3 regions of the Variovorax sp. YR634 genome follow, and region 2 is predicted to be linked to each of the others. Evidence: predicted binding sites of a transcription regulator. Region 2 holds the regulator's gene; each other region holds the start of a gene.

The links. Region 2 encodes sigma-54, which starts transcription at its own class of promoters, with help from an activator protein. Its sites were predicted from a motif close to TGGCANGNAANCTGCTTT; they were not measured.
Region 1: BLV60_RS31050 (ammonium transporter) is a predicted target of sigma-54. The motif match lies at 1,607-1,624, and genes of this name have one in related genera.
Region 3: atzF (allophanate hydrolase) is a predicted target of sigma-54. The motif match lies at 1,189-1,206, and genes of this name have one in related genera.

What each region holds. Positions count from the first base shown of each region.
Region 1 covers NZ_FNOL01000030.1:48,862-52,693, forward strand. The annotation lists gene BLV60_RS31040 (acyltransferase family protein) at 1-486, opposite strand, end outside; gene BLV60_RS31045 (LytTR family DNA-binding domain-containing protein) at 650-1,543, shown strand; gene BLV60_RS31050 (ammonium transporter) at 1,695-2,897, shown strand; gene BLV60_RS31055 (M14 family metallopeptidase) at 3,008-3,832, shown strand, end outside.
Region 2 covers NZ_FNOL01000004.1:357,956-361,787, reverse strand. The annotation lists gene BLV60_RS10630 (LysE family translocator) at 1-193, shown strand, start outside; gene BLV60_RS10625 (phospholipase D family protein) at 201-1,808, opposite strand; gene rpoN (RNA polymerase factor sigma-54) at 1,819-3,420, opposite strand; gene lptB (LPS export ABC transporter ATP-binding protein) at 3,438-3,832, opposite strand, start outside.
Region 3 covers NZ_FNOL01000004.1:53,195-57,026, reverse strand. The annotation lists gene atzF (allophanate hydrolase) at 1-1,160, opposite strand, end outside; gene BLV60_RS09260 (M48 family metallopeptidase) at 1,351-2,205, opposite strand; gene BLV60_RS09255 (AmpG family muropeptide MFS transporter) at 2,266-3,832, shown strand, end outside.

The DNA of each region.
Region 1 (3,832 bases), on a different contig from region 2:
GAGGTAGGGCAGGTACCAGAGATGGTTCCAGGTGATGCCGAACTCCGCGCCATCGAAGGCCCGCTTCGGCCACGGCTCGGCCATCGACAGGTAGCGCAGCAGGAAGGCGCCGAAGCCCGGCGCGACCAGCCCGTTGGCCACGCCCTGCGCATAGGCCTGGTAGGGCACGATCACCGCCATGCCGAAGGCCAGCGGCAGCATCAGCCGCAGGCCCCGGCTACGCAGCAGGCCCCAGGTGCCCTGGCCCCGGCTGAGGAAGCCGAGCGATACGCCGGAGATCAGGAAGACGAGATCCATGCGCCAGAGGTTCAGCACGCGCATCGGCCACTGCAGCCATTCGGCCGCGTGCGGGCTCTTGAGGTGCCAGGGCCAGTCGGCCACGTAGTACATGCCTACGTGATAGAGGATGACGAACAGGAAGGCCAGCGCGCGCAGGGCGTCGATGTCGTGGCGGCGATGGTCGGGCGGGAGGGTTCGTGTGGTCATCGGAGGTTCCTTGAAGCTGGAAGCCGCGATGCTCGGCCTCGTGTTCCCCGCGTGGCACGCCCGGGGGACGGATCGCCCGCGCTTTGTGACGAGCGGTGGCCCTGAGGGACGAAACTGGACGAAATTCGCCGCCCCAAGGCCCGTTTTCGGGAGAATCCCGGCCATGGGAGACCCCCGCAAGAACCTGTACGAGCGCTACGAACCAGTCCGCCGTTACGTGGAGGTGGTGTTCTGGATCGTTCTGATGACGCTTCAGGCCGTGTTCAGCACGATGGTGGCGATCGTCGACGTGCGCACGCGCGCCGTGCCGCGTGCCAACTGGGAGGTCGCGACCTGGGAGGGTTCGAGCCACCTGGTGCTGTTGCTGCTGGTTCCGGCGCTGGTTGCCGTCGAGCGCCGGTTGTCGCCGCTGGTGCGCACCCACGTGCTGCGCTTCGTGGCCTGGCATGCAGTGGCCAGCGTGGTCTTCAGCGTGATCCACGTGGTGTGCATGTTCGGGCTGCGGGCGCTGGTCTATGCCATGGCCGGCGAGCGCTACGACTTCGGCGGCTGGGTCAGCCAGTGGGGCTACGAGTACCTGAAGGATGTGCGGGTGTACGCGAGCATCGTCTTCGGCATCTGGGCGTACCGGCTGTTCATGTTGCGGCTGCAGGGCGAGGCGCGGGTGCTCGATGCGCCCGAAGCACCGGCGGAGCCGGAGCCCGTCGAACCCGAAACCCCGCAGCCTGCGCGCCCCGAGCGCTTTCTGGTGCGCAAGCTGCGTCGCGAATTCCTCATCGCGGCTACCGACATCGACTGGCTCCAGGCCGAGGGCAACTACGTCGGCCTGCACGTCAACGGCCACGACTACCTGCTGCGCGCCACGCTCACCGACTTCCTGACCCAGCTCGACCCCGCCCGCTTCGTGCGCGTGCACCGCAGCCACGCCGTGAACCTGGGTCGCATCAAGGAAATCGAGCCGCTGGACGGTGGCGACGCCCGGCTGCACATGCACGACGGCACCGCCGTGCCCTGCAGCCGCCGCTACCGGGACGCGCTGCGCGCCGGGGCGGGCTGATCCGGTGCATCGTGGGCTGAGTAAAGCCCGCTATTGGTTCACAACGCACCATTGAAGAGCTTTAGGCACCATTTTTGCTTCATTGGCCCACCGCTCCGGGTGATTCGGGTGCGGCGCACCAATTCAAACCAAAAATCAGCAAGAAGCTCCAATGGACGCACTCAAACAGGGCGCAGACGCGCTGTTCATCCTTCTCGGCGCCATCATGGTCCTGGCCATGCACGCCGGTTTTGCTTTTCTCGAACTGGGGACAGTGCGCAAGAAGAACCAGGTCAATGCGCTGGTGAAGATCCTGGTCGACTTCTCGGTCTCGACAATCGTGTATTTCCTGGTGGGCTATGGCGTGGCCTACGGCACGCATTTCTTCGTGAGCGCCACCGAACTGTCGGCAAGAAGCGGCTACGAGCTGGTGAAGTTCTTCTTTTTGCTCACCTTCGCGGCGGCCATCCCGGCCATCATTTCGGGCGGCATTGCCGAGCGTGCCAAGTTCTGGCCGCAGCTGATCGCCACGGCGGTGATCGTCGGCTTCGTCTACCCGCTGTACGAGGGCATCGCCTGGAACAAGCACTTCGGCATCCAGGGCTGGATTGCCTCGCTCACCGGCCATGAGTTTCATGACTTTGCGGGCTCGGTGGTAGTGCACGCGGTGGGCGGCTGGCTGGCGCTGCCGGCGGTGCTGCTGCTGGGCGCGCGGCGCAATCGCTACCGGGGCGACGGCTCGCTGAGCGCGCATCCGCCGTCGAACATTCCGTTCCTGGCGCTGGGCGCGTGGGTGCTGTGCGTAGGCTGGTTCGGCTTCAACGTGATGAGCGCGCAGAGCATCGACAAGATTTCGGGCCTGGTGGCCGTCAACTCGCTGATGGCAATGGTCGGCGGCACGCTGGTGGCGCTGGCAATGGGCAAGAACGACCCGGGCTTCGTCTACAACGGCCCGCTCGCGGGGCTCGTGGCCGTGTGCGCCGGCTCCGACCTGATGCACCCGCTGGGCGCGCTGGTGGTGGGCGGCGTGGCGGGCGCCATCTTCGTCAAGATGTTCACGCTCACGCAGAACAAATGGAAGATCGACGACGTGCTCGGTGTGTGGCCGCTGCACGGCCTGTGCGGCACCTGGGGCGGTATCGCAGCGGGCATCTTCGGCACGCAGGCGCTGGGCGGCATCGGCGGTGTGAACGTGTGGGCGCAGCTCATCGGCACCGTCATCGGCGTGGCATGGGCGGGGCTGGCGGGCGCGGCGGTGTACGGCGCGCTGAAGGCCTCGCTGGGGCTGCGGTTGTCGCAGGAGGAGGAATACGACGGCGCCGATCTGTCGATTCACCACATCTCGGCCACGCCGGAGCGCGAGGTCAACTGGTAGTCACCAGTGCGGCAGGGCGGGTCTGTGTTTGCTTCGCGCAGGGCCGCTCAGCACGAACGCGCGCCCTGTAGCAAACTTGCCGGACCGCTTCGTTCCATTTTCTGACGCCCATGACCCAATCTCCCCCCGCCCTCGAAGTCCTCCCCCGCGACCTCTCCGCCTACCGCAAGGGCAACACCGGCGTCGACTACGTGCACCGCTTCGAGTCCGGCAAGCCCGGCCCGCACGTGCTGATCAACGCGCTGACGCACGGCAACGAGATCTGCGGCATGACGGCGGCCACGCACCTGCTCGACAACGACGTGCGCCCGAAGGTCGGCACGCTCACCGTGAGCTTTGCCAACGTGGCAGCGTACGAGTCCTTCAACGAAGCTCTGCCCTTCGACAGCCGCCAGCTCGTGCACAACCTCAACCGCATCTGGTCGCCCGAGTGGCTCGATGGCACCGAAGACAGCCCCGAACTGAGCCGTGCGCGCATCCTGCGCCCGGTGGTGGACGCGGCCGACCACATCCTCGACATCCATTCGACCAGCCAGCCCGTCGTGCCGTTCTGGGTGTACCCGGCGTTCGAGCGCAATGCCAGGGTCGCACTGGCCATCGGCCGCCCGTCGGTGCACCTCGTGATGCCCGACGGCCTGGGCTCGGGCACGCCGCTGATCCAGTACGGCAGCCACGGCGGCCCGGACGGCAAGGGCGTGGCGATGGTGGTCGAGTGCGGCCAGCACTTCTTGCGCTCCGCGTCGGAACTGGCCACTGCCGTCACCTACGACTTCCTTGCGTACTTCGGCCTCGTCGACAAGGACCCGGCCACGCCGGAACCCGAGCCGCAGCGCCGCTTTCAGCTGCTGCAGACGTATGTCATCAAGTCGGCGGACTTTGCGTTCGTGCGGCCGCTGATCGGCTTCGAGACCTTTGCGAAGGGCGAGTTGATCGCG
Region 2 (3,832 bases):
GCTCGCACTGGCGGTGCCGGCGGTCATCTTCTGCATCGAGACGGGGTGGTACGCCATCGTGGCGCTGGCGCTTTCCTCGGCAGCGCCGCGCTCGGCCTACCTGCGCTACAAGGTCTGGATCGACCGGGCCGCCGGCGGCGTGATGGGGCTGCTGGGCCTGCGGCTGATCTGGTCGGCCGTGCGCGGCAACTGAGCCGACGCTACAACAGGCTCTCCGGCGTCAGCGGCGCCAGCAACTCGAGCATGGTCCGGTCCCAGAAGCCGGAGTCGGGCTCCTCGCTCAGCACGGTGAGCTTGCCGGCGTCGTCGCTGACCCATTCGATGCGCGACTCGTTGCTGCCCTCGGCAAAGCGCAGCCGGTAGGCGCCCTGCTGCTTGAGCACGTCGATGAGCTTCAGTGCCTGCTGCGCCATCTCGGGGCTGCGGATGAAGAGGCCGATCTCGGTGTTGTGCGTCTCCGAGCGCGGATCGAAATTCATCGAGCCGACGAAAAGAATGCGCCGGTCGATCACCGCCGACTTGGCGTGCAGCCTGCCCACCGAGGTGCCGAACAGGCCGAGCCGCACGCTGCGCCGGGTGCGCGTGGAGCTCAGTTCGTAGAGGTCGGCGCCGAGCTTGAGCATGTCGGGCCGGTAGCGGCGGTAGGCGGTGTGCACCAACGGCTCGTCGGTGGCGGCCAGCGAATTGGTGACGACGCTGATCTTCACGTTGCGGCCGCGGATCTCGCGCATCACCTCCAGCCCCGAGGCGCCCGGAATGAGGTAGGGCGAGACGATGGTCACCTCGGAGCGCGCACGGCGCATCTGCTCGACCACGTTGTAGCGCACGCTGTCGACGTCCAGCAGCGGCACGCCGCCGTATGAGGCGGTCTTGCCGATCACGCGCTCGGGCGAATCGGCGTAGGCCTCTGCGGTGGCCCAGATCAGTCCGAGCTTGCCGGTGTTCAGGTCTTCCGCCATCGGGCTGTAGCCAAGCAGGTCGTTGGGCGCGGGCGGCGGCGGTGGTGGCGTGGTGTCGGGGCCGGTGGCGACATCGAAGCGCTTCTGCAGCTCCTCGCGCGACAGGTCGCTGGCCACCACCGACTGGATCGGCCGCACGTAGATGCTGTTCCAGTACTGGTCGAACAGGCTGCCCAGCCGCGGGATCAGCGCGCCGGTGACGAAGGTGTCGAGGTCTAGAAAGTTCTCGCCCGCCGTGCGCCTGAAATACTGGTTGCCGATGTTGCGCCCGCCCGCCACCGCCATCGCGCCATCGGCGATGAACAGCTTGTTGTGCATGCGGCGGTTCACGCGGCTGAAGTCGAAGAGCGAGGCGCTGAAGCGCTTCAGCAGGCTGCCGCGCCCGGCCGGGAACGGGTTGAACAGGCGCAGCTCCACGTTGGGCGTGGCGGCCAGGCCGAGCAGCAGCTCGTCTTCGCCGGAGGTGTAGAGGTCGTCCATCAGGAGCCGCACGCGCACGCCGCGCTGAGCGGCGTCGCGCAGGGTGCGCATCAGGTAGCGGCCGGTTTCGTCGTTCTCGATCTGGTAGTACTGCACGTCGAGCGTGCGCTGCGCGCGACGGGCCAGCTGGATACGGGTGTCGAAGGCGAAGTCGCCGCCGGGCATGAGGCGAAAGCCGCTCAGGTCGGGGTCGGGCTGCGAGGCCAGCGCGATCTTGCCGAGCGCGGTGTCGGCTGACACGGCCATGGCCTTGGTGGGCGGGCGCGGCGCCTCGTCGGGCAATGTGGCGCAGCCTGCGAACAGCAAGACCGCCGCCATGACGAAAACCCAATGCCCACAACGCGAAAGCGACAGCAGGCGACGAGTCATCGGTGGCTTTCTACAGGGCCTTGCGAAGGTTGGCGGGCGCGATGCGCAGCGCCTCGCGGTACTTGGCCACGGTGCGGCGCGCGCACTCGATGCCCTGCTCTTTCAGCATCTCGGAGATCTGGCTGTCCGACAGCGGCTTCTTGATGCTCTCGGAGCTGACGAACTGCTTGATCAGCGCGCGCACCGCGGTGCTCGACGCATTGCCGCCGGTTTCGGTGCCCAGCGCCGAGCCGAAGAAGTACTTGAGCTCGACCGTGCCGAAGGGCGTGGCCATGTACTTGGCGGTGGTCACGCGCGAGATGGTCGATTCGTGCAGGCCCAGCTCGTCGGCGATCTCGCGCAGCACCAGCGGACGCATCGCGAGTTCGCCGTGCACGAAGTAGCTCTTCTGCCGCTCGACGATGGCGTTGCTCACGCGCAGGATGGTGTCGAAGCGCTGCTGGATGTTCTTGATGAACCAGCGCGCCTCCTGCAGCCGCTGCGACAGCGCCTGGCTGCCTTCGCCCTTGTGCGACTTGAGCGCGCCGGCATAGATGTCGTGCACGCGCAGGCGCGGCATCACCTCGGGGTTCAGCATGACGCGGAACTTCACGTTGGTGCCGCGGCCCGTCTTGGTGACGATCACGTCGGGAATGACGATGTTGCGCTCGACGTCTACAAAGCGCCGGCCCGGCTTGGGCTCGAGCCGCGCGATGATCTGCAGCGCCGAGCGCACCAGCTCCTCGTTGCTGCGGGTGAGCGTGGCCAGGCGCTTGAAGTCGCGGCGCGCGAGCAGCTCCATCGGCTGCTTGCAGATGGCGATGGCGATCTTGCGAACCAGCTCTTCCTCGTCGGTCTCGTCCTCGCGGGCCAGGGCGCGCAGCTGGATGCCCAGGCATTCGCCGAGGTCGCGCGCGCCGACGCCGGCCGGCTCCAGGCTCTGCAGCAGGCCGAGCGCCACCTGAAAGTGATGCACGAGGTCGTCGAACTGGTCGTTGTCGTCGCCGGCCAGGCCCGAGGCCAGTGCGGGCAGCGAGTCTTCCAGGTAGCCGTCGTCGTTGAGCGATTCGATGAGAAAGCGCAGCGCGGCGCTGTCGTTCTCGTTCAGGCGCAGGCTCAGGGCCTGGCGGTGCAGGAAGGACTGCAGCGACTCCTGGCTGCGCGCGAGTTCGGTGGCGTCGGCACGTTCGTCGTCGCCCAGGTTGTTCTGGCGCGCGGGCGCATCGCTGCCCCATTCGCTGTCGTCGGGCGCCATGTCGACGGTGCCGTCGCCTTCCCAGTCGGGCTCGCGCTCGGTGATTTCGGCAGCGGGGCCGTCGGTGTCGGCCGTGGTGGTTGTGCTGGTTTCGGTGGAAGCAGTGGACGCGCTGGCGGCGGGCGAAGCGAAGTCGCTTTCGCCGTCGCCGCTATCGCCGCCGTCGTCGCGCGGCACCGGCGCATCGGCCGTGTCGAGCCCGAATTCCTCACGCGCCGCTTCTTCCGCGGTGCGCTCGAGGAACGGGTTCTCGTCGAGCATCTGCTCCACCTCCTGGCTCAGTTCGAGCGTGGAGAGTTGAAGCAGCCTGATCGACTGCTGCAGCTGTGGCGTCAACGCCAGATGCTGCGAGACGCGAAGGGATAGCCCTTGCTTCATGGGAACCGCTCCCGCCCTTACATGCGGAAGTGTTCGCCCAAGTACACCCTGCGTACTTCGGCGTTGTCGACGATCTCCGAGGGTGTGCCTTGTGCCAGCACATGCCCGTCGCTGATGATGAAAGCGTGATCGCAGATGCCCAGCGTTTCACGCACGTTGTGGTCGGTGATGAGCACGCCGATGCCGCGCTCCTTCAGGAAACTGATGATCCGCTGGATCTCGATCACCGCGATCGGGTCGATGCCGGCGAAGGGCTCGTCCAGCAGGATGAAGCGCGGCTGCGTAGCCAGCGCACGCGCAATTTCGACGCGGCGGCGCTCGCCGCCCGACAGCGCGAGCGCGGGCGAATCGCGCAGGTGGTCGACGCGCAGGTCGGCCAGCAGCTCGGCCAGGCGCTCGTCCATGTGCTGCT
Region 3 (3,832 bases), 300 kb from region 2:
TCCGCGCGCAGGCTACTGGGCACGGAGAGCGCGGCGTAGTCGAGCAGGTTGACGAAGTTGGTGTACGCGCCGAGGTTGCGGTTCAGCACCACCGGGTCGGCGCGCATCTGCTCGCGGGTGTAGTGCGTGGGCGCGGTGGGCACGAGCAGCACGTCGATGTCACGCCACATCGGCTCGACCTGTTGAGCGATGGCGCGCAGCCGCGTCTGGGCTTCGAACACGTCGGCGGCGCTGTAGTTGCGGCCACTCGCAAGGATGCCGCGCACGGGCTCGATCACGTCGTCGCCGTGTGCGTCGAAGAACTCGCGCACCGCGGCGTAGCGTTCGGCGACCAGCGCGCTTTCATAGAGCAGCGCGGCGGCCTCGGCGAGCGGGGCGTAGGAAATGGTGACTGGCGAGCCACCCATGGCCAGCAGCCGCGCGGTCGCGTCGTTGAACGCCCGTTCGGCGGCGGCGTCGCCGAAGAAGCTCAGCTTGTCGGGTACGCCGAAGCGAAAGTGCGCGGGCAGCGGCTTGCGGCTCAGGGCCAGGTCGCGCGAGTACGGGTCGCGCGCGTCGTGGCCGACTGCGGCGAGCAGCACGTCGACCGCGGTGGCGACGGTGCGCGCGAAGATCGAGACGCAGTCGGCGCTCTGCGCGGCGGGCACCACGCCGAAGGTGCTCAGCAGGCCGCGCGAAGGCTTGAGTCCGACGATGTTGTTGAGCCCGGCCGGCACGCGGCCCGAGCCGGCGGTGTCGGTGCCCAGCGCGAAGTCGACCTCGCCGGCCGCCACCACATAGGCCGAGCCCGAACTGGAGCCGCCCGAGACATAGCGCGCATCGAAGGCGTTGGGTACCTCGCCGTATGGCGAGCGCGTGCCGTTCAGGCCGCAGGCGAACTGGTCGAGGTTGGTCTTGCCAGCCAGGGATGCACCGGCTTCGAGCAGGCGCTGCACCACGGCTGCGTGGACCGTGGGGAGGCGGTCGAAGGCCGGGCAGGCGGCCGTGGTGGGCACGCCGGCGACGTCGATGTTGTCCTTGACCGCGAAGCTCAGCCCGGCGAGCGGCAGGGCAAAGCCCAGGGCCTTGCCAGCCGCTGCGTCCGCCACGGGGGCCGCGAATTTCGCGATCCAGGCGGCGGCGGGCGATCCGCTTTCTCCGTTTTCTTCATGCACCATCATTAGGCATCCAAACATGTGTACAAGTTGAGATGCAAGCGGCGTGCCAGCGGAAACGCGGTGTGGCGCGGATCTGAAACGTGTCGGGATTGGCTCCCTCTCCCCTCGGGGAGAGGACAGGTGCAGACGATGAGGCGCGGCTCTTATCTAGAGACCGCCGCCCTCTCCCCAAGGGGAAAGAGCGTCATGCAGGTCAGCTCTTCTTCGCGTCGCGGTAGAGCTGCTCGACCTTCGGCAGGTTCGCTTCAAGCTTCGTGATGCGATCCGGCCCACTCGGGTGCGTCGAGAGAAAGTTCAGGCTGCCCTGGTTCTTCGACGCCGCGGCCATCTTCTTCCACAGCGACACCGAAGCCTTCGGGTCATAGCCCGCGCGAGCCGCGAGTTCGAGCCCCACGAGATCGGCCTCGGTCTCGTCGCTGCGGCTGAACTTGAGCGTGAGGAGCTGCGTGCCGGCGCGCGCCGCCAGGTCGCCCACCTGGCCCCAGCCGAGCAGTTGCGCACCGATGGAGAGCGCCGCGCCCGTGCCCGCGCTCTTGGCCATGCGGGCGCGCGCATGCTCGCGCAGCGCGTGGGCCATTTCGTGGCCCATGACCATCGCGACCTCGTCGTCGGTGAGCTTGAGCTGTTCGAGGATGCCGGTGAAGAAGGCGATCTTGCCGCCGGGCATGCAGAAGGCGTTGATCTGCTTGCTGCCGATCAGGTTGACCTCCCACTTCCAGTCGCGGGCGCGCGAGTTCCACGGCGTGGCGAAGGGAATGAGGCGCTTGGCGATCGCGCGCAGGCGCTGCAGTTGCGGGTTGCTGTCGCCCGCGAGCGCATTCTTGGAGCGCGCCTGTTCGAGCAGTTGGCCGTATTGCTGCACGCCGGCAGCCTCGATCCTGTCGGCCGGCACGAGGTTGCGCGCCACCGAGGCGTTGCCGACATCGACCTGCGCCAGCGCCGGTGCGCTCAGGGCCGCGCCGGCGGCGGCCAGAAGAAAGGCCCGCCGGGGATTCCACGTGGAAGCGGCAGAAATGGCGGAAACAGGGCGATCGCAGCGTGTGCACATAGGAGGCGGATCATAGGAACAAATGAAGACAAAGGCCCTGGCCGATGTCCCCCGCCACTCATGGACAATCCGGGGTTCATGTCCGCCTCGCCCGCAGAAAACCCCACCGCCCCCTCACCGCCCTGGCGCGACGCGCTGAAGGTCTACCTGGAACCCGCCACCCTGCGCATGCTGGCGCTGGGTTTCTCGGCCGGGCTGCCGCTGCTGCTGGTGCTCGGCACCCTGAGCTTTCGCCTGCGCGAAGCGGGCATCGACCGCACCACCATCGGCTACCTGAGCTGGGTCGGCCTGGCCTACGGCTTCAAATGGGTCTGGGCGCCGCTGGTCGACCGGCTACCCCTGCCGCCGCTGACCACGCTGCTGGGACGCCGACGCGGCTGGCTGCTGCTGGCGCAGTGCGTGGTGATCGCCGGGCTGATCGGCATGGCGTTGAACGACCCCCGGCTGGGCCTCACGCCGCTGATCTGGTGCGCGCTGCTGGTGGCCTTCGGCTCGGCCACGCAGGACATCGCCCTCGACGCCTTCCGCATCGAATCGGCCGAAACGCGCAAGCAGGCCGCGCTGGCGGCCGCCTACCAGACCGGCTACCGGCTCGCGATGATCTGGGCCGGCGCGGGCGTCCTGTGGGTCGCGGCCTGGGCCGAGGTGGCACCGGCGGCCGTGGTCACGGGCGCGGCGGCCTACCAGAACGGGGCGTGGAAGACGGCTTACCTGGTGATGGCGGCCTCGATGGCGGTGGGCGTGATCACGGTGCTGCTGTCGCCCGAACCAGCGCCGAAGGAGCGCCAGATTGAAACGGCCGAGATGGCCGCTACGCGTGAGCAGATCGCAACGACCGGGATTCCCGTCTACGGCGCGATGCTTGCGCTGGCCGTCGTTCTGCTCGTTCCGGCTGCCGTGGCGCTCCAGATTCACTTTGTGATTCTCATCACGGCACTGTTGATCTTTGTGTCGCCGGTCGTGCTCGCCTACGCAGCGCTGGTTATATGGGCCGCGCGCATGAAATGGCGCGTGCGCATTCCCCAGCGGGCGCTCTCGCTGGTCGTCTGGTTCATTCACGCCTTCTACAAGCCCTTCGCCGACTTCATCCGCCGCTACAAATGGCAGGCCATGCTGATCCTTTCGCTGATCGCCATCTACCGCATCAGCGACGTGGTGATGGGCATCATGGCCAACCCCTTCTACGTGGACATGGGCTTCACCAAGGACGAGGTGGCCTCGGTCAGCAAGATCTACGGCGTGATCATGACGCTGGTGGGTGCCTTCGTCGGCGGCGTGCTGTCGATGCGCCTGGGCGTGATGCGGGTGCTGATGCTGGGCGCGGTGCTGAGCGCGGCCAGCAACCTGCTGTTTGCCTGGCTGGCCTCGCGCGGGCACGACCTGACGGCGCTGATCGCCGTGGTCTCGGCCGACAACCTGGCCGGCGGCATCGCCTCGGCGGCCTTCATCGCCTACCTGTCGAGCCTCACGAACATCAGTTATTCGGCCACGCAGTACGCCCTGTTCAGCTCGCTGATGCTGCTGCTGCCGAAGTTCATCGCCGGGTATTCGGGCGTCTTCGTCGACGCCTACGGCTACAGCACCTTCTTCGTCGCCACCGCGCTCTTGGGCGTGCCGGTCCTGGTGC